Regions from separate parts of the Frigoribacterium sp. VKM Ac-1396 genome, predicted to be linked through region 2. Evidence: predicted binding sites of a transcription regulator. Region 2 holds the regulator's gene; the other holds the start of a gene.
What was found. The regulator LexA, encoded in region 2, represses DNA repair genes until DNA is damaged. The targets are predictions, from matches to a motif close to TCGAACANNTGTTCGA.
Positions count from the first base shown of each region.

Region 1: ITJ55_RS02925 (DNA polymerase III subunit alpha) is a predicted target of LexA. The motif match lies at 3,171-3,186, and genes of this name have one in related genera.

Region 1 is NZ_JADKSD010000001.1:620,966-632,803, forward strand. It holds gene ITJ55_RS02910 (glycoside hydrolase family 15 protein) at 1-128, shown strand, start outside; gene ITJ55_RS02915 (glucose-6-phosphate dehydrogenase) at 224-1,588, opposite strand; gene ITJ55_RS02920 (aromatic acid exporter family protein) at 1,791-3,083, opposite strand; gene ITJ55_RS02925 (DNA polymerase III subunit alpha) at 3,226-6,762, shown strand; gene ITJ55_RS02930 (glutathione S-transferase family protein) at 6,856-7,878, shown strand; gene ITJ55_RS02935 (TraR/DksA C4-type zinc finger protein) at 7,898-8,233, shown strand; gene ITJ55_RS02940 (hypothetical protein) at 8,315-9,676, shown strand; gene ITJ55_RS02945 (GAF domain-containing protein) at 9,836-11,122, shown strand; gene ITJ55_RS02950 (aldehyde dehydrogenase family protein) at 11,332-11,838, shown strand, end outside.
Region 2 is NZ_JADKSD010000002.1:1,081,052-1,092,889, forward strand. It holds gene ITJ55_RS12100 (helix-turn-helix domain-containing protein) at 1-214, shown strand, start outside; gene ITJ55_RS12105 (DUF3046 domain-containing protein) at 311-535, shown strand; gene recA (recombinase RecA) at 829-1,890, shown strand; gene ITJ55_RS12115 (regulatory protein RecX) at 1,887-2,729, shown strand; gene miaB (tRNA (N6-isopentenyl adenosine(37)-C2)-methylthiotransferase MiaB) at 2,767-4,368, shown strand; gene miaA (tRNA (adenosine(37)-N6)-dimethylallyltransferase MiaA) at 4,370-5,281, shown strand; gene dapF (diaminopimelate epimerase) at 5,278-6,156, shown strand; gene ITJ55_RS12135 (class I SAM-dependent methyltransferase) at 6,183-6,800, opposite strand; gene hflX (GTPase HflX) at 6,877-8,421, shown strand; gene lexA (transcriptional repressor LexA) at 8,512-9,225, opposite strand; gene ITJ55_RS12150 (hypothetical protein) at 9,499-9,867, shown strand; gene ITJ55_RS12155 (histidinol-phosphate transaminase) at 9,960-11,045, shown strand; gene hisB (imidazoleglycerol-phosphate dehydratase HisB) at 11,042-11,659, shown strand; gene hisH (imidazole glycerol phosphate synthase subunit HisH) at 11,656-11,838, shown strand, end outside.

The DNA.
Region 1 (11,838 bases), on a different contig from region 2:
ACGTCGGCATGCTCTCCGAAGAGATCGAGGTCGCCACGGGCCGCCACGTCGGCAACACCCCGCAGGCCCTCTCGCACCTGGCACTGGTGCGCGCCGCGGACGCGATCTCGAAGGCGAAGGCGCGGTAGGGCCCGCGACGTCGCGACCCGTGCGACGACGCCCACGACGACGACGGCCGCCCTGCTCTGACGAGCGGGGCGGCCGTGACGGGTGACGCGAGGGATCAGGCGGGCCAGTCCTTCGGACCGGTCGAGCCGGCGGCGTAGGTGTCGAGCGGCACGCGGTCGGCCTTCCAGGCCTCGATCACGGGGGCGACGATCGCCCAGCAGCGCTCGGCGACGTCGCCACGGATCGACAGCGTCGGGTCGTCGTGGAAGATGCCGCTGAGCACCTCGCCGTAGGGGGTCAGCTCGGGCTTGCCGAGCGTCACCTGGAACGTCGACTTCTCGAGGTCGAACGGGTTGCCCTTGCCGTTGGTCGTCACGCCGAGCTCCATCGTCTCGGGGCTGATCTCGATGCGCAACGTGTCGGGCGTCGACGACCCGTTGAGGCCCTCGGGCAGCGCCGGCACCGGCTTGAAGGTGATGAGCACCTCTTTGCGGATCTTCGTCATGCCCTTGCCCGACCGCAGGATGAACGGCACGCCCGCCCAGCGACGCGTCTTGACCTCGAACTCGACCTCGGCCAGGGTCTCGGTCTGACGGTCGTTGTCGACGCCGTCCTCGTCGGCGTAGGCGGGGACGTCCTTGCCGTCGATGGTGCCGGCCGAGTACTGCGCGCGCCGGCTCGAGGCGATCGGGTCGGCGCCCTTGACCCAGGTGGCCCGCAGCACGCGGGCGATCTCGCTGCGCAGCTCGACCGAGTCGATGCTCGACGGAGCGTCCATCGCGATGACGGCCAGCACCTGCAGGAGGTGGCTCTGGATCATGTCGATCAGGGCACCAGCCTTGTCGTAGTACTGGGCGCGACCCTCGAGGCCGAGGACCTCGTCGTAGAAGATCTCGACCTTCTCGATGTTGTCGCCGTTCCAGACCGGCTCGAACAGGCGGTTCGCGAAGCGCAGGCCGATCATGTTCAGGACGGTCGCGCGACCCAGGAAGTGGTCGGTGCGGTGGATGCGCTCTTCGGGGACGATCTTGAGCAGCTCGGCGTTCAGCTCGCGAGCGCTCTCTTCGTCGGAGCCGAACGGCTTCTCGAGGGCGAGGCGGAGGCCGTCGGGCAGGTCGATCTCGGCGAGCGCCTGGATCACCTTGGTGCTGATGGCGGGCGGCAGGGCGAAGTACATCACCGGGGTGCCCTCGCTGGCCTCGAAGAGGGCCTCGAGGTGCTCGACCGTGGTGGGGTCGCCCTGGATGTAGCGGCTCGACGCGAGGGTCTTCTTGGCCAGGTCGCTGCCGGCGTCGCCGTTGAAGGCGGTCTTCACGACGTCGTCCCATTCTTCGGGGCTGCGCTCGCTGCGGCCGGTGCCGATCAGCTGGACGTCGACGCCGCGGTCGCTCTTCAGCAGGCTCGCGAGGCCGGGGAGCAGCAGACGCTCGGTGAGGTCTCCGCTGGCTCCGAGGATGATGAGGGTGGTGGTGTCTGTCACAGTGCAGCTTTCGTGGGGAGGGCGGCGATCGTGTCGTCGCTGGTCGATCGGGCGGCGGGGGTTCTCGGGGCCACGGGTGTCAACGCACAGGGGGGACGGGCATTCCCGTCGACCGCCCCGGCCGGGTGGGGGCACGGGTCGCGTCTCGGCGCCGGTGCCCGGTCAACCGTACTGCTCCCGGGCGGCGAGCGCCGTATCGAGGTCAGCGACCGGCGTCGGCGTCCCCGTCCTGCACCGTGTCGTGCGGGGCGGTGTCGCGGGGTGCGCTGTCGTCGTCGACCGGCCCCGTGCTGTCGGTGCCGCCCACGCGGCCGCCGGTGCCGTCGTCGGCCGTCGCGCGCGCCTCCTCGGCGGCGTCGTCCTCGGGGCGGGGCGCGGTGGTGTCGTCCGGGTCGAGTGCGGCGATGACGCGCCCGAGCGAGACCGCGATCGACACGCCACCGCTCGTGGCGGTGGTGGGGCGGTCGCGGTGGCGGTCGACGGCGTCCCAGAGGTCGGCGACGCGTCGGCGGGCGTCGGTGAACGCGTCCGCGTCGGCGGTGCCGTGGCGACGGATGACGGTGGCGACGCCGTGCACGGCGCGGGCGACGTCGGGCGCGAGGTCGTCGGGCATGCCGATCTGGCGGCCGATGCGACGGCCGAGGATGCCCGAGACCTCGGCGACGTCCTGCAGGTGGAACGACACGCGCTCGTAGACGGCGAGGTCGGCGTACTCCTGCGAGAGGTCCCGGCGCCGCAGCAGCCGACGGGGGTTCAGGTGTCGGGACTCGTCGGCGAACCGGACGGCCTCGCGCACCCGCCGCAGCGTGCTCGGCAGGACGCCGACGCGGCGTTCCCACTCGTCGTCCTCGAGCGGCCAGGTGGTCTCGAACACCCCCGCGATCTCGTCGGCCCGGTCGGCGAGCGAGTCCCGGACGCGGGCGAGGCGCCCGTCGGCACGCGAGGAGTAGAGCGGGGGCACGAGCACCAGGTTGACCACGACGCCGACGACGACGCCGACGCCCACCTGCACGACGTAACCCAACGAGTAGGCCTCGGCGTTCGCCCCGCCGAGCAGCAGGACGAACAGTCCGGCCGTCAGCACCCAGTCCCGGCCGGCACCGAGCCAGCGGATGCCGGCCACGAGCACGCCCACCCCGACGACGAGCGCGACGGCGAGCACGCCGGGCTGGCCTTCTTGCAGGGCGAAGACCGTGGTGGCGAGGACGATGCCGACGACGAGGCCGAGCAGCACCTGGAACCCCTGCCGCACCGAACTCTTGATGGTCGGGTACATGGCGATGACGGCACCGAGCGGGGCGTAGTAGGGGTACTCGGCCGCGACGCCCGGCACGTGCGGGGCGATCCAGTAGGCGAGCGCCGCGGCGAGCGCGGTCTTCACGGCGAGCAGGAGGCGCGGCTGGGCCAGCAGGACGCGGGTCCAGTGGGTCGCGGTGCGGGCCTCGCGACGCAGGGCGCCCCCGCGACGGGGCGGGGCGGGGCGTCGATCGGGCATGCCCCGATGATGACAGGCCGCGGGACGGGACGGGCGGGTCGGACGCCGAGACGGGCGCGACGGGCCGCTCGCGGCGACGTACACTGGTCGAACACCTGTTCGAACGACCCGGCCGGGGGTTCAGCAGCCCGAGGTACCGACCATGAGCTTCACCCACCTGCGCGTCGCGTCGGCGTTCAGCGCCCACCACGGCACCGCACACCCGAAGGCGCTCGTCGACGCCGCCGTCGCGGCGGGCGCTGACGCCGCGGCGATCACCGATCGAGACGGGCTGTACGGGGCGATCCGCCACATCGGGGCGTGCCGGACGGCGGGCGTCGACCCGATCGTCGGGGTCGAGCTGGGCTGCCGTGACGACCGCGAGGGGGGCGTGGCGGGCGCGTCCGCCGGTGGGGCCGACGGGCAGGGCGGGCAGGGCGGGTCTGACGGCTCGGGCGGGCCTGGCGCCGTCGACCGCATCGTGGTGCTGGCGCACGGGGCGCGGGGCGGTGGCCCCGCGAGGGCCGGCTGGGCGGCGCTGTGCCGCCTGATCAGCGCCTCGCACGGCCGGGCCACCCGCAAGGCCAGCGGCAGCGCCAACAGCGTCGCGACGATCGCCCGCTCGCGGGTGCGAGGGTTCGTGCAGGGCGAGACCGAGCCCGCGGCGACCGTGCTGCTGGGGCCCGACTCCGACGTCGGTCGGCTGGTGCAGGCCGGACGGCACAGCGAGGCCGCGGCGTCCCTCGCGGACTGGGCGGCGGCCCTGCCGGGCGGGGTCGTGGTCGAGGTGGTCTGCCACCTGACCGAGCCGGGCGAGAGCCGCAGCATCCGGCACGCGGCGCGCATGCTCGAGCTCGCCGACCACGTCGGGGTGCCGGCCGTGCTGACGAACGCGGTGCGCTACCTCGACCCCGACGAGGCGGTCACGGCCGACGTGCTCGACTCGGCAGGTCACCTGGCGGCCCTCGGGTCGTTCCGCCCACAGCCCAACGCGCAGGCGTACCTCAAGGGCCACGCCGACATGCGCCGGCTGGCCCGTCTGGTGGGCGACGCGTCGTCGTTGCCGCGAAGCGCCGGCGACGAGATGCTCGCCGCGACCGAGCGACTGGCCGACCGGTGCCGGCTCGACCCCGTCGCCGACCTCGGCTGGGGCCGGCCGAAGGTGCCCGAGCTCAGCGCGATCGGCGTCGACGGCGACCCCGACCAGGCCCTGTTCCGTCGGGCCGAGGCGGGCGTCACCGAACGTTTCGGCGACGCCGACCGTGCCCTGCGCGACAAGGTCGAAGGCCGCATGCGCTACGAGCTCGGCATCATCAGCGGCTTCGGCTTCGCGGGGTACTTCCTCACCGTGGCCGACGTCTCGGCGCTGATGCGAGACCTGCGGGTGCGCAACGCGGCGCGGGGGTCGGGTGCCGGCAGCCTGGTCACCTACCTGCTGCGCATCTCGAACGTCGACCCGATCGAGCACGACCTGCTGTTCGAGCGGTTCCTCGGCAACAAGCGCGAGACCCTGCCCGACATCGACATCGACGTCGAGGCGGCCAGGCGGCACGAGGTCTACCGGGCGATCTTCGACCGGTACGGCAGCAACCGGGTCACGCTCATGTCGATGCAGTCCACCTACCGGGGTCGCGGTGCGGTGCGCGACGCCGGTCTCGCCCTGGGGCTCGACGACGAGCAGATCGACCTCGTGGCGAAGAACGTCTGGCGCTCGAACGCCCGCGACCTGCGCACCGCGATGGCCGAGAAGCCCGAGCTGCGCGAGATCGCCGAGCTGGCCCGCAGCAACGACCAGATCGACCTGCTCGTCGACCTCAGCGAACGGCTCGACCGCCTGCCCCGACACATCTCGATGCACCCGTGCGGGGTGATCCTCGGCGACTCCGACCTGCTCAGCACCACGCCCGTGCAGCCGAGCGGCATCGGCCTGCCGATGAGCCAGTTCGACAAGCACGACATGAACGACGCCGGCCTGCTGAAGCTCGACGTCCTCGGGGTCCGCATGCAGAGCTCGCTGGCCTACGCCCTCGACGAGATCGAACGGGTGAACGGCCCGCGCGCCGCCCTCGCCGGCGCCCTGCCGGTCGACGTGCCGTACGTGAACCGTCAGGGGCGCATCGAGCTCGACGAGATCCCCCACGACGACGAGCCCACCTTCGAGGCGATCCGCACCACGCACACCCTCGGCATGTTCCAGATCGAGAGCCCGGGGCAGCGCGAGCTGATCGGCAAGATGCAGCCCGACCGCTACGAAGACCTCATCGCCGACATCTCGCTGTTCCGGCCCGGCCCGATGAAGGGCAACATGATCGCTCCCTTCCTCGACACCAAGCACGGGTTCCAGCAGCCCGACTACCTGCACCCGAGCTTCGCCGCGTTCCTCGACGACAGCTACGGCGTGGTCATCTACCACGAGCACGTGCTGCGCATCCTCGAGGCCACCATGCAGGTGTCGCTCGCCGAGGCCGACGAGATCCGGCGTCACATGGGCAAGGGCGACGACGACGCCCTCGAGGCCACCTTCCGCGAGCGCACCCGGGGCAACCTCGACCCCGCGACCGGGCGCCGCCGCTTCGACGACGCCGCGGTCGACCGCATCTGGGCCGCACTCAAGGGGTTCGGGTCGTTCGGCTTCTGCAAGGCCCACGGTGCCGCGTTCGCCCTGCCCACCTACCAGAGCGCCTGGCTGAAGACCCACTACCCGGCCGAGTTCCTGGCCGGCATCCTCACCCACGACCCGGGCATGTACCCGAAGCGGCTGCTGCTGACCGAGGCCCGACGCATGGGCGTGCCCGTGCTGCCGCTCGACGTCAACGCCTCGACCGACGTCTACCGGGTCGAGCGCCTCCGTCCGCCGGCGACCCCGATCGCCCCGACCCGGGTCGGTGACCTCGGGCTGAGGCTCTCGCTGGCCGACGTGCACGGCATCAGCGACGCCGAGCTGGCCCGGGTGGTCGTGAACCGCCCCTACGACTCGATCACCGACTTCTGGCAGCGGGCGACGCCGTCACGGTCGCTGTTCGAACGCCTGGCCCAGGTCGGCGCCCTCGACTCGGTCGCGGGGCCCGGCCGCACCCGCGGCGACGTCCTCGCCCGGGTGCGGGCCCTCACCGGCCGGTCGTCGCGCCCACGGGCCGCCGACGTCGAGAACCAGCTCGACTTCTCGATCGACGACTCCGACACGGTGCCGACCGGGACGCCCGACGTCGGTGCCCGCCAGCGCGTCAGCGACGAGCTCGACATCCTGTCGATGGAGGTCAGCGAACACGTGATCGAGAGCTACCGGCCGATGCTCGACGACCTCGGCGTCGTGCGTGCCGCCGACCTCCGCGACCACTGGAACGGCACGACCGTCCTCGTCGCGGGCATCCGCATCGCCACCCAGACCCCGCCTATGCGCAGCGGCAAGCGCGTCGTCTTCATCAGCCTCGACGACGGCAGCGGCTGCTCGGACTCGACGTTCTTCGAAGAGGCCCAGGCCCGTGCCGGCTCCCTGCTGTTCGGCACCCAGCTCATGCTGATCCAGGGGCGAACCCGTCGCACCGGCGAACGCGGCATCTCGCTCGAGGCCGAGAACGCGTGGGACCTCAAGGCGATGTGGCGAGACTGGAACGCGACCCGCGCCTCCTCGACCCGCGCCTCCTCGACCCGCGCCTCCTCGACCCGCGCCTCCACGTCCCTGGCCGTCGAGAACTCCTGACCCCTGCTGCGGACACCCGCTGAGGGGCCGCCGTCACGGGTCGGCCGACGCACCGACCAGGAATCACCGACGCCCCGTGCGTAGGGTGGCGCCATGAGCGATCAGCAGGTCAAGGGCAGCTACGTCGAGCCGGGCCAGGAGTACACCCGCGACACCAACTACATCGAGGACCGCATCACGCGCGACGCCGTCGACGGCTGGCCGGTCGAGGCCGGTCGTTACCGCCTCGTCGCCGCCCGGGCCTGCCCGTGGGCCAACCGCAGCGTCATCTCGCGCCGCCTGCTCGGGCTCGAGGACGCGATCTCGCTCGGCCTGCCCGGCCCCACGCACGACGCCCGCAGCTGGACCTTCGACCTCGACCCCGACGGTCGTGACCCGGTGCTCGGCATCGAGCGCCTGCAGGAGGCCTTCTTCGCCCGCACGCCCGACTACCCGCGCGGCATCACCGTGCCCGCCGTCGTCGACGTGCCGAGCGGCAAGGTCGTGACGAACGACTTCCCTCGGATCACGCTCGACTTCGCCACCGAATGGACCGAGTTCCACCGAGAGGGCGCGCCCGACCTCTACCCCGAAGCCCTGCGCGGTGAGATCGACGACGTGAACGCCGTGGTGTTCCGCGACGTCAACAACGGCGTCTACCGGGCCGGCTTCGCGGGCTCGCAGAAGAGCTACGAGCGCGCCTACCGCACCCTCTTCGAGCGCCTCGACTGGTTGTCCGAGCGACTGGCCGGGCAGCGCTACCTCGTCGGCGACACGATCACCGAGGCCGACATCCGACTGTTCACGACCCTCGCCCGGTTCGACGCGGTCTACCACGGGCACTTCAAGTGCAACCGCGACAAGCTCACCGAGATGCCGGTGCTCTGGGCCTACGCCCGCGACCTGTTCCAGACCCCCGGGTTCGGCGACACGATCGACTTCGACCAGATCAAGGCGCACTACTACGTCGTCCACTCCGACATCAACCCGACCGGCATCGTCCCGCTCGGGCCCGACCCGTCGGGGTGGCTCACCGAGCACGGTCGCGAGCAGCTCGGCGGTCGGCCGTTCGGCGACGGGACTCCCCCGGCCCCGCCCCGCGCGGGCGAAGAGGTGCCGCCGCTCGTGTCGGCCTGACCACCGGCACGGTGATCGCGTGATCGACCCCTCCGACCGGCTGCGCACGACGCGCGACGAGGCCCTGACGCTGGCGGGGCGGCTGCTCGTCGACATGGAGGCGGTGGCTGCGGCCCGCGAGGGAGCCAACGTCGACGACGAGCACGACCCCGAGGGCTCGACCATCGCCTACGAGCGGTCGCAGCTCGACGCCGTCCGCCGGTCGGCGCTCGAGCGGGCGGCCGACGCGGAGGCCGCCCTGGCCCGGCTCGCCGACGGCACGTTCGGCCGCTGCGAGCGCTGCTCGGCCCGCATCGGCGAGGCGCGGCTCGAGGCGCGACCCACCGCCCGGCTCTGCATCGACTGCGCGAGCTGACCCGCGCCTCCCCGCCTCTCCGTTTCTCCGCCTCCGATCGACCATCGACGTGGCGGCCGGCGCCTGCCCTAGGCTCGAACGGTGCCGTGGACGCAGATCACCCGGCGGTCGGCCGTGGCCGCGCTCGTCGGCATGCTCGTGGGCACGACCCTCGTCGGCTGCGGCCCCGTGAACGCCGGCAGCGGGTACGGCAGCCGGTTCGAGCAGCACATGGAGGCGCTCCCGGGCGTCGTCGACGCGACGGGCGGTGGGCAGAACACGTTGCCGTTCTCGGGCTCGATGTCGGGCCGCGTCGAGATCGCGGCGGACGTCGACGCGACCGCCCTCCGGACCATCACCGACGAGATGGGCGCCTGGTGGGTGGACAACGCGTCCGCCTCGCTCGACATCACCTCGATGGACGGCGTGGTCGGGTCGGTGTCCTTCCCCGTGCTCCCGTCGCGTGTCGACAACGAGACCACGCTCGACCTCGTGGCGCTGGTGCGGCCCCTGACGGGATTCACGGCGATCGAGGTGGTCGACCACGGGGACGGCGACCAACTCGGTCTCACCGCCCAGCAGGCGGAGGGCGACCCCTTCGCCGCCGTCGGGGTGCTGGAGGCCGCGCGCGCGGACGACCCACGCTTCGCCCGGGGTTCGGTCAGTGCCACCGCGGGCGACGTGACGGTGCGGAGTGATGCGGGCAGCATCGATCCCGAGACCCGGGCGGCCTACGACTCGGTGGTCTCCGTCGCGACGGTCACGGCCGCCGACGTCGGGCCGGACCGACTGGACGTCACCCTGGCCGACCGGGACGACGGCCGCGCCGTCGCCGATCTGCTCTCGGACGAGGCGGCCACGCGCGACGTCACGGTGACCGCCGGTGGCATCGTCCGCACGGTGGACGGGCCGCTGGACCGCGTCGAGGGCCTGCTCGCCGCCGCGACGTCCTCGGTCGGCGTCGTCGCGGCGGAGCTCTCGGCGTCCGCCCTCGAGGTCCGTACGGCCGACGGCACCGACGCCTTGGCCGCCGCCACGGCCATGTCCGCGTCGGACGCCGGCGCCGGCATCGACGTGCGGTCGCTGCCGGAGTCCGGAGCGGCATCCGTCGGGAAGTACGCGGCCGTCGGCTCCGACTCCGCCGACCTCGGCGACGGCGTCGACCTCGTCGCCGCCCTCGTCGGCGTCGACGAGGTCGAGGCCGCGTCACTCGTCGACGGCGAACTCTCGGTGAGCGTGCCCGGGGCCACGATCGACTCGCTCCGTGCCGTCTTCACCGCCGCCGCACCGCACCTCGAACCCGGGTCGTCGGTGACGGTGCGGAGCGGCCGTGCGGACGCCGACTTCGTCGCCGAGCCCGGTGAGCTCGATCTCCCCGCCCGGGCGACGGACACCGACGACGACTCCGCCCTCCGCACGCTCGTCGCGGACGCCTGGAACGCCACGGCGCCGCTCGGGCGCTGAGGGCAGGCTCCGGCGTCCCCGGCCCTTCCCCGCCGGGGTCACAGCAGACCCCCACCCGACGCCCTTCCCCACGGCCCCGGCCCGCCGTACGCTGACAGCACCACGGCGACGACGCCGCACCACGGCCGTCTCGCCCCGATCGACGACGACGGGTGCCCGATGTCCCTCACCGCGAGCCGTCCGCCCCGCGACGCCGGGCCGGTGCGCCGGGTGGTGCGCGACTCGTGGGACCGCGCCTCGCGTCGCCGGCTCGACCCCGACGGCCTGCCCCGGCTCGAGCTGCCGGAGGACGACCTCGACGACTGGCGCCGCGACCACCCGTTGGCCCTCGCGCTCCCCGTCGTGCGCCGCCTCTTGGTCGACGACGTCGCGGGGTCGGGCCTGCTCGTGGCGATCGGCGACGAGCACGGCCGCCTGCTCTGGGTCGAGGGCGACCCCACGGCCCGCCGCCGGGCCGAGGACATGCTGTTCGTCGCGGGGGCCGGATGGTCGGAGGCGCGGGTCGGCACCTCGGCGCCGGGCACCGCGCTCGTGCTCGACCGGGGCGTGCAGATCCGGGGTGACGAGCACTGGAACCACCGCGTCCAGGCCTGGAGCTGCACGGCCGTGCCGGTCCACGACCCGGTCGACGGGCACCTGATCGGCGTCGTCGACATCACGGGCGACGACCGGGCGGCCGGCTCGATGACCCTGCCGCTCGTCACCGCGACCGTCGCCGCCGTGGAGGCGCACCTCGCGCTCCTGCGGTACGCCGCGGCCGGTCGCGCCCCGGCTCGTCCCTCGCACCACCCCGTGCGCACGGCGACGCCCCGCCCCGCCGACCACGCCTCGGCGCGGGCCGCCGCCACCGGCCGAACCGCCACGACCCTGACGACCCTCGGCCGCGACGAGGCGGTCCTCTCGGTCGGCGACGGCCGCATCACCCTGGGCGCCCGACACTCCGAGATCATGACCCTGCTCGCCCATCGCGCGGCCGGCTACACGGCGCACGAGCTGGCCGACGCGGTCTACGGCGACGTCAACGCCGTGACCACCCTCCGCCCCGAGCTCGTGCGACTGCGGCACGTGGTCGAGGCCCTCGACCCCACGCTGGTCCCCCTGTCGCGCCCGTACCGGCTGCCGCGACCCGTGGCGCTCGACCTCGACGTGCTCGTCGGGCTCGTCGACCGGGGGGCTCGTCGTGCCGCCGTGCGGGCCGACACGGGCCCCGCGCTGCCGGCGTCCACCGCCCCCGGCGTCGTCGCCCTGCGCGCCGAGGTGGCCGCCACCGTGCGGGACGCCGTCCTCACCGACGGATCGCTCGAGACCCTCCAGGCGTTCGCCGAGTCGGCCGCGGGCCGTGACGACGCGGGCGTCCTGTTCGAGCTGCTGCGTCGCCTGCCCCCTGGCTCGCCTCGCCGGCCCCACCTCGTCGCGCACCTCGAGGCCCTCGACGACCGGGCCTGACCGAGCCCGACCCGATCCGCCGCGCGCGCCTCCCGTCCCGATCCGCCGCGCGCGCCTCCCGTCCTGATCCGCGCGCCTCCCGGCCGGTTCCGCGCGCCTCCCGGCCGGTTCCGCCCACGCAACCCGATGCAACCCCGCCCGCCGTAGTCTGCGGCCAGCGGCGGGCGATCCCCGCCGTCCGCCCGACACCGTCGTCGAAAGGGACCGTCATGACCGTCACCACTCCTCCGAACACCTACGCCGCACCGGGACAGCCCGACGCGAAGGTGGCCTTCAAGCCCCGCTACGACCACTTCATCGGCGGCGAGTACGTCGCGCCGGCGAGCGGTCGGTACTTCGAGAACCCCAGCCCGGTGAACGGCAAGGTCTTCACCGAGGTCGCCCGCGGCAACGCCGCCGACGTCGACAAGGCGGTCGAGGCCGCCTGGCGGGCGTTCGACTCGTGGAAGAAGACCACGATCGCGCAGCGCGCGCTGATCCTCAACCGGATCGCCGACGTGATGGAGGCGAACCTCGAGATGCTCGCCGTCGCCGAGACCTGGGACAACGGCAAGCCCATCCGCGAGGCCCTCGCCGCCGACGTGCCGCTCGCGATCGACCACTTCCGGTACTTCGCCGGCGCGATCCGTGCGCAAGAGGGCTCCACCGGTGAGATCGACAACGACACGGTCGCCTACCACTTCCACGAACCGCTCGGCGTGGTCGGCCAGATCATC
Region 2 (11,838 bases):
CGCCCTCGGTTACCTCAGCGAGGTCGAGCGTGGTCAGAAAGAGGCGAGTTCCGAGATCCTCGCGTCGGTCGCGGACGCGCTCGAGACGCCCATCTCGGTCATCATGCGAGAGGTCGGTGACCGCATGGCCGTCATCGAGGGGTTGAACCCGATCCCCGACACGCTTCCCGACGACCTCGTCGCCGAGTTCGACGCCGACCTCGCGGTGCGCTGACGTCCCGAATCCCCTCCGAACGCCCCCGGCTCACGCCGGGGGCGTTCGTCCCCGGCTCACGCCGGGGGCGTTCGTCGTCCGGGGTACCCTCGTCTGATGCGCAAGAGCGAGTTCGCCCGAGCCGTCGAGGACGAGTTCGGGGACGCCTACGGTCGTGTCCTCACGCGAGACCTCGTCATCCAGTCGTTGGGCGACCGGACGGCCGATCAGGCCATCGCGCAAGGCGAGTCGCCTCGCGACGTCTGGCTCGCCCTCTGCGAGGCCGAGGGCGTCCCGGTGCCCCGCCGACACGGGGTGGGCCTGCCCGAGCCGAAGGGCTGACGACGATCGGCTCGACCGTGTGTTCGACACGCCGGGGCGGATCGGTCGAACACGTGTTCGGGTGGGTGATAGCGTCCTCCACAAGGACGTAGATCGTCGAGTTGTGCACCTCGGGCCGTCGTCGCCACCGCGATGTCGGGGGTGGCCCGTAGCGTTTCTCGCATCGACGTTCCGCGTCACCGGCAGAAGCCGGCGACATCAGCCTTGTCGCAACGACGACGACCTTGCACCACCGGTCGGCGGCGACGCGACAGCCTACAGGCGCACGGACGACCACCACGAAGGAGAACGACATGCCCTCAGCCGAAAACCGCGAGAAGGCCCTCGAGACGGCTCTCGCCCAGATCGACCGACAGTTCGGCAAGGGCGCCGTGATGCGCCTCGGCAGCGACGAGCGTGCTCCCGTGGCCGTGATCCCGACCGGCTCGATCGCCCTCGACGTCGCTCTCGGCATCGGTGGCATTCCCCGCGGCCGCATCGTCGAGATCTACGGTCCCGAGTCGTCGGGCAAGACGACCCTGACCCTGCACGCCATCGCCAACGCCCAGCGCAACGGCGGCATCGCCGCCTTCATCGACGCCGAGCACGCTCTCGACCCCGAATACGCCAAGAAGCTCGGCGTCGACATCGACGCGCTGCTGGTGTCGCAGCCCGACACCGGCGAACAGGCGCTCGAGATCGCCGACATGCTCGTCCGCTCGGGGTCGATCGACCTCGTCGTCATCGACTCCGTCGCCGCCCTCGTGCCGCGTGCCGAGATCGAGGGCGAGATGGGTGACTCGCACGTCGGCCTGCAGGCCCGACTCATGTCTCAGGCGTTGCGCAAGTTGACCGGTGGGCTCAGCCAGACAGGCACCACCATGATCTTCATCAACCAGTTGCGCGAGAAGATCGGTGTCTTCTTCGGCAGCCCCGAGACGACGGCCGGCGGCAAGGCGCTCAAGTTCTACGCGTCCGTCCGCCTCGACATCCGGCGCATCGAGACGCTGAAAGACGGTACCGACGCGGTCGGCAACCGCACCCGCGTCAAGGTCGTCAAGAACAAGATGGCGCCGCCCTTCAAGCAGGCCGAGTTCGACATCCTCTACGGCGTGGGCATCTCGCGCGAGGGCAGCCTCATCGACTTCGGTGTCGAGCACGGCATCGTCCGGAAGTCGGGTGCCTGGTACACCTACGACGGCGACCAGCTCGGCCAGGGCAAAGAGAACTCGCGCAACTTCCTCATCAAGAACACCGCGATCGCGCAAGAGATCGAGCAGAAGATCCTCGCCAAGCTCGGTGTCGGCGGTGCCAAGCCCGTCGAGGCGCCCGTCGAGTCGATCGAGGCGAAGATCGCCGCTCGAAAGGGCGCATGACCTCGCGCGACGACGACGGCGCCACGGCGTCGGGGCCGTCTGACGACGGTGCCGACGCCGGGCGTCTCGCTCCGGTCACGCCTCTCTTCGGCATCACGACCGACGGCGGGCGACAGCCGGCATCCCATGCTCGAGCCGACGACGGCGACGGGCGACCCGCAGACGGTGCGGCCGACAGAGACGCCGTCCTGACGGCGATCAGTGCTCACTGGGCGGGCGATGACGATGGCGTCGCCGCGTCGGCGGCGGATCATCCGTCGGCCCGCGGAGCCCGCGCCGGCGCCGCCGGGCGGCCCAAGGCGACGGGCTTCGACGAGCAGCCCGACGACGGGCCCGAAGACCTCGAGGCCCAGCGTCGCCGCGCAGAGAACGTGAGTCTGCACGCCCTGTCCCGTCGAGGCGTGTCGTCGCACGAGATGGAGAAACTCCTCAGGTCGCGCGATCTCGACGAGTCGGTCGTGTCCGACGAGATCGCGCGTCTCGAACGCGTCGGACTCCTCGACGACGCCGAGCTCGCCGCGACCCTGGTCCGCTCCACACAAGAGCGCAAGGGGCTCGGCCGCGGCGCCGTCACGTCCGAGTTGCGGTCTCGGGGCATCGACCCGGCGGTCATCGACGAGGCGCTGGGCGAGACCGACGACGACGAAGAGCAACAGCGTGCCGACGAGTGGGCGCGGAAGCGAGCGGGGTCCCTGCGGGGACTCGATCGAGAGACGGCCGAGCGTCGACTGAACGGCTACCTGATGCGACGGGGCTATCGCTCCGAGGTCGTCCGTCGGGCTGTCGAGAAGGCTCTTCCTCGCGGCGGAAGCTCCCGCGGCGGCGTCCGCTTCGAGTGACCGGTTCGGGCGTGGCGGCGATCTACACTGAGTCACCATGACGACGGTCGCCACCACCCCCCTCGCCGAGCCCGTCGACGGGTCTGTCCGCACGTACGAGGTCCGCACCTTCGGCTGTCAGATGAACGTCCACGACTCCGAGCGCCTCAGCGGCTCGCTCGAGGCGGCGGGTTACGTCCCGGCCGACGGGGTCGAGGCCGACATCGTCGTCATCAACACGTGCGCCGTGCGCGAGAACGCCGACAAGAAGCTCTACGGCACGTTGGGCACGCTCGCCGGTCAGAAGAAGAAGCACAAGGGCATGCAGATCGCCGTCGGCGGCTGCCTCGCCCAGAAAGACCGCAGCGTCATCCTCGACAAGGCTCCCTGGGTCGATGTGGTCTTCGGCACCCACAACATGGGTGCCCTCCCCACGTTGCTCGAACGGGCGCGACACAACGACGAAGCCCAGCTCGAGATCCTCGAGTCCCTCGACGTGTTTCCCTCGACCCTGCCGACCAAACGGGACTCCACCCACAGCGGCTGGGTCTCGATCTCGGTGGGGTGCAACAACACCTGCACGTTCTGCATCGTGCCCTCGCTGCGCGGCAAGGAGAAGGACCGTCGCCCGGGCGACGTCCTGGCCGAGGTGACGTCCCTCGTCGACGACGGTGCCGTCGAGGTCACGTTGCTCGGTCAGAACGTGAACTCGTACGGCGTCGAGTTCGGTGACCGTTTCGCCTTCGGCAAGCTGCTGCGCGCCGTCGGGGCGATCCCCGGCCTCGAGCGCGTCCGTTTCACCAGCCCACACCCCGCCTCCTTCACCAGCGACGTGATCGCCGCGATGGCCGAGACCCCCACCGTCATGCCGCAACTCCACATGCCCCTCCAGTCGGGTTCCGACCGGGTGCTGAAGGCCATGCGGCGCAGCTACCGCAGCGAGAAGTTCCTCGGCATCATCGACCGTGTCCGAGCAGCCATGCCGGACGCCGCGATCAGCACCGACATCATCGTGGGGTTCCCGGGCGAGACCGAAGACGACTTCGCCGAGACCCTGAGGGTCGTCGAACGATCGCGATTCGCCTCGGCCTTCACGTTCCAGTACTCGGTCCGTCCCGGCACGCCGGCGGGCGAGATGGTCGATCAGATCCCGAAGGCCGTCGTGCAAGAGCGGTTCGAGCGGCTGACGGCGCTCCAAGACCGCATCTCGGCCGAAGAGAACCGTCGTCAGGTGGGTCGACGGGTCGAGGTCCTCGTCGCCGCCGACGAGGGCCGCAAGGACGCCTCCACCCATCGCCTCTCGGGGCGGGCGGAAGACAGCCGACTCGTCCACTTCGAGGTGCCCGCCGGGCGCGAGGTGCCGCGTCCCGGCGACGTCGTCAGCGTGCGCGTGACCGACGCGGCGTCGTTCTTCCTTCTTGCCGACGCCGACGCCGACGCCGACGCCGGCGCCCACGACGCTCCCGACTCGCTCTACGAGGTGCGTCGCACGCGGGCGGGCGATGCGTGGGACCGCGCCCAGGCGGCGTCGTGCGGGGTGCCGTCCGCGACCGAGGCGACCAGCGCCTCCTCGGCTCGCCCGGCGAGGGTGAGTCTCGGGCTGCCGACGATCAGGGTCTCGACGACTCCGATCTACAGCCCCACCGACGACCTCCGCTGACGTGCTGGTCGCGATCGTCGGTGCCACCGGCACGGGCAAGTCCGCGTTCTCGCTCGCGATCGCCGAGGCGCTCGTCGAGAGGGGGCGGCCGGTCGAGGTCGTCAACGCCGACGCCATGCAGTTGTACCGAGGCATGGACATCGGCACCGCGAAACTGCCGGTGGCCGAACGCCGGGGCATCCCGCACCACCTCCTCGACGTGCTCGACGTCACCGACGAGGCGAGCGTCGAGTGGTACCAGCGCGAGGCCCGGGCGGCCGTCGACGAGATCAACGGGCGCGGGGCCGTGGCTGTGCTCGTGGGCGGCTCGGGACTCTACGTCTCGAGCGTCCTCTTCGACTTCCGGTTCCCGGGCACCGACGCCGCCGTCCGGGCACGGTACGAGGCGATCGCCGACGAGCGAGGGGCGGGCGCCCTGTACGACCTCTTGACCGAGCGCGATCCGGCGTCGGCGGCGTCGATCGGGCGGTTCAACGCCCGGCGTCTCGTCCGTGCCCTCGAGGTGGGCGACCTCACCGGGCGCCCGCTCTCGGGAACGCTGCCCCGGTCGTCGACGCCCTGGCGGCCCTCGACGGTGTTCGGGGTCGCCGAGGAGCGTCCCGTCCTGGTGGAGCGCCTCGACCGGCGGGTCGGACGCATGTGGCAGGACGGCCTCGTCGACGAGGTGCGCGGCCTCCTGCCGCTCGGGCTCGAGCAGGGGGTCACGGCCGGTCGCGCGATCGGCTACGCCCAGGCGGCGGCGCAGGTCAGGGGGCAGCTGAGCGAGGGCGAGGCGATCGAAGCGACGGCGGCCCTCACCCGGCGGTACGCCCGACGGCAGGCGAGCTGGTTCCGTCGCTACGACGACGTCGAGTGGTCCCGTTCGGGCGACGCCCAGGCCGTCGACCGGGCCGTGGCTAGACTCCTCGGGTGACGACCACGCTGCAGTTCACCAAGGGGCAGGGCACGGGTAACGACTTCGTCCTGTTCACCGACCCCGACGCGAGCACCGACCTGACGCCCGCGACGATCCGGGCACTGGCCGACCGACGGTTCGGCGTGGGCGGCGACGGGGTGATCCGTGCCGTCCGCACGGCCGCCCTGTCGACCGAGGCGGGCCTGCTCGAGACCGAGCCGCGCGCCGAGTGGTTCATGGACTACCACAACGCCGACGGCAGCCCCGCCGAGATGTGCGGCAACGGCATCCGGGTGTTCGCGCGGTACCTCGTCGAGCGGGGGCTCGTGTCCATGGGCGACGACGACGTCCTGGTGGTCGGCACCAGGGCCGGCGCGCGCGAGGTGCGCCGTGACGGCACGGGGTTCCGGGTCGACCTGGGCCCGTGGCGCCTCGGCGACGACGACCCGGTCGTGCGGGCTCGCCAGCTGCACGCCGCGCGCCCCGGCCTGCCGATCTCGGTCGGCAACCCGCACGTGGTCGTGGCACTCGCGGGCGACGAAGAGCTCGACGGCCTCGACCTGACCTACGTGCCGATCATCGAGCCGGCCCCGGCCGACGGGGCGAACGTCGAGTTCGTCGTCCCGGCCGACCCGCTCGTCGTCGACGGTCTCGGCCGCATCCGGATGCGCGTGCACGAACGGGGCAGCGGCGAGACCCTCTCCTGTGGCACGGGTGCTGCCGCGGCAGCCCTGGCCACCCGACACTGGGCGGGTGCCTCGGCGCCCGACGGCTGGTTGGTCGACGTGCCCGGGGGTGTCGTGGGCGTCTCGATCAGCCACCACGCCGACGGCGAGCACGTCTCGCTCAGTGGTCCTGCCGAACTCGTCTTCACCGGGGCGCTCGAGATCTGACGTCCGCCGACGCCGCGGGCGTCGCGTCAGACGGCGTCGACCCGCTCGGCGCGAAGCACGCGATAACCCTTGCTGGTGGAGGCGCGGGTCACGTCGACGACGTCGCCCATCGTCTCGTCCATCCACCGGTGCAAGGAGTCCGCCCCGAGGTTCTTCTGCACCACGAGCCAGGCCTCCGCGCCGTCGTCGAGCCGGGGCAGCCAGCGCTCGAGGAGCGAGTGCAGTTCGGCCTTGCCGACCCGGATGGGCGGGTTCGACCAGATCGTCGCGAACCGCAGGTCGTCGGGAACATCGTCGGGGGTGACGGCGTTGACGTTCTCGAGGCCGACCGACCGCGCGTTCTCGCGCACGAGGTCGAGCACTCTCTCGTTCACGTCGACGGCCCAGACCGTCGCGTCGGGTGACGACAACGCGAGGCTCAGTGTGATGGGGCCCCACCCGCACCCGACGTCCAGCAGATGGCCCGTCTCCGGCGGCGTCGGCGTGCCCGCCAGCAGCACCGCGGTGCCCGGGTCCACGCGGCCGGGGCTGAACACGCCCGCGGCGGTGGTGAGCGTCAGCTCGCGCCCCGCGAGGACGACGTCGATCGTCCTGGGCTTGGCCGCGCTGCCGGGCTGGGGTGAGAAGTAGTGCTCGCTGGCCATGCTCGTCAACCTACCGAACATCGACGGAGACGTCGTTCCCCGCTCACCGCAGACCGAAAGGGTTAGTATCACCCCGATGACAGACCACACCACGACACCGCTCGACTCCGAGCGGGACGACCAGCCCGACGACGTCGTCGCGCGCGTCCTCGATCGTGCGGCCCAGCGGGCCTCCGGGTACACCGTCTTCTCTCCGGCGCAGGCCATCCAGACGCGGTCCCTGCACGACGGGGGTTCCGACGGCGACCAGTCCGAGCGCGACGACCGCCAGGCCCTGCGACGCGTCGCGGGCCTCTCGACCGAACTGCAGGACGTCACCGAGGTCGAGTACCGCCAGCTGCGCCTCGAGAACGTCGTCCTGATCGGCGTCTACTCGCAGGGCTCGATGTCCGACGCCGAGAACTCCCTCCGCGAACTCGCCGCCCTGGCCGAGACCGCGGGCGCCGTCGTGCTCGACGGCCTGCTGCAGCGCCGTCCGAACCCCGACCCGAGCACGTACCTCGGCAAGGGCAAGGCCGAAGAGCTACGGGGGACGGTGGCCGCCCTGGGGGCCGACACGGTCATCGCCGACACCGAGCTGGCCCCCAGCCAGCGCCGCGCCCTCGAGGACGTCGTCAAGGTCAAGGTCATCGACCGCACGGCCGTCATCCTCGACATCTTCAGCCAGCACGCCAAGAGTCGCGAAGGCAAGGCGCAGGTCGAACTGGCCCAGCTCGAGTACCTGCTGCCGCGCCTCCGAGGCTGGGGCGAGTCGATGTCCCGCCAGGCCGGTGGCCAGGTAGGAGGCGCGGGTGCCGGAATGGGCAGCCGCGGCCCCGGTGAGACCAAGATCGAGCTCGATCGTCGTCGCATCCACACCCGCATGGCCCGGCTGCGTCGGCAGATCAAAGAGATGAAGCCCGCCCGGGACGCGAAGCGGGCGAACCGCGATCGCAACGAGGTGCCCACCGTCGCCATCGCCGGGTACACCAACGCGGGCAAGTCGAGCCTGCTGAACCGCCTCACGAGTGCCGGCGTCCTCGTCGAGAACGCCTTGTTCGCGACCCTCGACGCGACGGTGCGCAAGAGCGTGACCGCCGACGGCCGTCCCTTCACCTACGCCGACACGGTCGGGTTCGTCCGCAACCTGCCGCATCAGCTGGTCGAGGCCTTCCGGTCGACGCTCGAAGAGGTCGAGGCGTCGGACGTCATCGTCCACGTCGTCGACGGGTCGCACCCCGACCCGGCCGCCCAGCTGGCCACGGTGCGCGACGTCATCGCCGAGGTCGACGGGCGCGACATCGCCGAGATCGTCGTGTTCAACAAGAGCGACCTCGTCGACGCCGACCAGCGGCTCGTCCTGCTCGGGCTCGAACCGACCGCCGTCTTCGTCTCGGCGCGGACGGGCGAAGGGATCGACGAGCTCCTCTCGCGCATCGCGTCCGTCCTGCCCGAGCCCGAGATCGAGCTCGACCTGCTGGTGCCCTACGACCGCGGCGACGTAGTCTCGCACCTGCACGACTCGGGTCGTGTCGTCAGCACCGACTACGAAGAAGACGGCACCCGGGTGCACGCTCGCGTCTACCCGGGCGACGTCGCCGGACTGACGGAGTACGTCGCCCCGGTCACGTCCGCCCGCTGACGCCGCCTCGTCGAGTCGGACGAGACGAAGCGCCGGTCACCTCAGGGTGACCGGCGCTTCGTCGTTCGGGCTCCGCGGTGCCCCGAGGATCTAGACCGAGCGCAGCACCGCGACGACCTTGCCCACGATCTGGGCGTGATCGCCGACGATGGGCTCGAAGGCGCTGTTGCGAGGGAGCAGCCAGGTGTGGCCGTCGCGCTGACGGAACACCTTGACCGTCGCCTCGTCGTCGAGCATGGCGGCGACGATGTCGCCGTTCTCGGCGTCCTGCTGCTGCCGGACGACGACCCAGTCGCCGTCGCAGATGGCCGCGTCGATCATCGAGTCGCCGACCACCCGCAACATGAACAACTCGCCCTTGCCGACGAGCTGTCGCGGCAGCGGCATGACGTCCTCGATCTGCTGCTCGGCCGTGATGGGGATGCCGGCGGCGATGCGGCCGACCATGGGCACGTGTGCGGTGTCACCGTCGTCGCTCGTCGTGAAGACGGTGGCAGGGGGAGCGACCGGTGCCACGTCGTCGACGAGCACCTCGAGGGCCCGCGGACGGTTCGGGTCACGACGGATGCGGCCGGCGAGTTCGAGCTGGTTCAACTGGTGGGTGACGCTGGAGAGTGACCTCAACCCGACGGCGTCACCGATCTCTCGCATGCTCGGCGGGTACCCACGGCGGCCGATGCTCTCGGTGATGGCCGCGAGGATCGTCGCCTGCTTCGCGGTCAGCTCCTTGCGGGGGAGGAGGCCCGACTCGGCTCGACGGGGCGCGTCGGGGGACGCCTGCGGGGTGCGCTTCGGGTCGCTCATGGGTCTCCTGCCGTCGATGTCGGTGGTCCCTGTTTGACTCTCACCACCGATCGAAACCGTATCCGATCAGGCGGTGTCGACAAAACACATGTTCGAGTGTGTCGCGTCTTCTCCACCTGATCAGGCCTCCGATCGAGGCTGAGATCCCGTCAGAGGGGTTGAAAGCGCGAGAAATCGAATGTATGTTCGGAACACGTCTTCGTGTCCGGCATTCCCGGCCGAGTGCCGGGCACGAACTCGTCCCCTGTCTTCCCACGGTGAAAGGACCACCTCATGAGCGTCACCTCCTCTCCAGCAGTTGCGTCCCCCGTCGACCCGTCCCGGGTCGTCCGCACGCGCCTCCGCATCACGCGGCGAGGCCGAGCGGTCGTCGCGGCGCTCGTGGCGATCCCGGCAGTCATCGTGGTCGGTGCGCTCGTCCTCAACGGGGGCGGAGCGGTCGCGTCCGACACGACGGGCTCCACCGACTTCCAGCACGTCACGGTCGACGGTGGCGAGACCCTGTGGCAGGTCGCCTCCGAGATCGCCCCCAGCTCCGACCCCCGCGACGTCATCGCCGACCTGGTCTCGCTGAACAACCTCCCCAGCGCCGAGGTCTCCGCCGGTCAGAGCCTCGCGGTCCCGACGCAGTACGCCCGCTGACCCACGAGGCGCACGGCCCCGGCACTCCTGCCACCCACCGTCCCCGTGGCTGACGGAGGCGGGGGCCAGCGGCCCGCCCGTACCATGGTGGGGTGTCCTTCAGTCTCGACGACCTGCCCATCCGTGACGACCTGCGCGGTCTGACGCCCTACGGCGCCCCGCAGAAGAAGGTCGCCGTCGCCCTCAACGTCAACGAGAACACGCATCCCATCCCCGAAGACGTGGCCCGCGACATCGTCGAGTCGATGGCCCGAGCAGTGCTCGACGTCAACCGGTACCCCGATCGCGAGTTCACCACCTTGCGTGAATCGCTCGCGACGTATCTCGGGCACGGGTTGACCCCAGAGAACATCTGGGCGGCGAACGGGTCGAACGAGGTCATCCAGCAGCTCCTCCAGGCCTTCGGCGGTCCGGGGCGGTCGGTGCTGGGCTTCCCCCCGACCTATTCGATGCACTCGATCATCACGACCGGCACGGGCAGCCGGTGGGTCGAGGGTCGCCGTGACGAGGGGTTCCGCATCTCGCCCGAGACGGCCGTCTCCGAGATCGAGCGCACCCGCCCCGACATCGTCTTCTTCTGCGGCCCGAACAACCCCACCGGGACGCCCCTCGATCTCGCCACCGTCGAGGCGGCCTACGAGGCCACCGACGGCATCGTCTTCGTGGACGAGGCCTACGCCGAGTTCATGCCGGCCGACCAACCGACGGCCCTGACCCTCCTCGAGGGGCGTGAGCGGCTCGTCGTGTCGCGGACGATGAGCAAGGCCTTCGCGTTCGCCGGCGCCCGGGTCGGCTACCTGGCCGCGCACCCGGCGGTGACGGACGCACTCCGTCTCGTGCGCCTCCCGTACCACCTCTCGTCCCTGACGCAGGCGGCGGCCGTCGCGGCGCTCTCACACGCCGGCGAGATGCTGGCCATGGTCGACGACATCAAGGCCCAACGCGACCGCATCGTCGACGTGCTGACCGAGCTCGGCTACGAGCCGTGGCCGACCTGGTCGAACTTCGTCCTCTTCGGCGGGGTCGACGATCCGGCCGACGTCTTCGAGCGCCTGCTCGAGCGGGGCATCATCGTCCGCGACCTCGGCATCCCGAACCACCTGCGGGTCAGTGCGGGCACCGAGGCCGAGACCACCGCGTTCCTCGAGGCGCTCCGCGACATTAGGCTCTCTTCGTGACCGAGACGACCCGCGCCGCCCGTACCGCTTCCCTCTCGCGCGAGACGAGCGAGTCGAGCATCACGCTCGCCCTCGACCTCGACGGCTCGGGCCGATCGACGATCGACTCGTCGGTGCCGTTCTTCGACCACCTCTTGACGGCGCTGTCGAAGCACTCCCTCATCGACCTCGAGGTCTCGGCGCGGGGCGACACCCACATCGACGTGCACCACACGGTCGAAGACATCGGCATCACGTTCGGCACGGCGCTGAAGCAGGCGCTCGGCGACAAGTCCGGCATCTCGCGGTACGGCGACGCGCTCGTGCCGCTCGACGAGGCGCTCGTGCAGGCGGTGGTCGACGTCTCGGGGCGTCCGTACCTCGTCCACACGGGCGAGCCCGAGGGGTTCGAGTACCACCTGATCGGCGGGCACTTCACGGGCTCGATGGTCCGTCACGTCTTCGAGGCCATCACCTTCCACGCGGGCATCACGGTGCACGTCCGCGTGTTGGGCGGTCGCGACCCGCACCACATCGCCGAGGCCGAGTTCAAGGCGTTCGCCCGGGCGCTGCGTCAGGCCGTCCAGCCCGACGCGCGCGTCCGTGGCATCCCGTCGACGAAGGGCGCCCTGTGACGGGCGCCCGACCGTCGGTCGTCGTCCTCGACTACGGCAGCGGCAACGTCCACTCGGCCGTCAAGGCGCTCGAGCTCGCCGGTGCCGACGTCGAGCTGACGGCCGACCGTGCCCGGGTGCAAGCGGCTGACGGCCTCTTCGTGCCCGGCGTCGGGGCGTTCTCGGCGGTCATGAGCCAA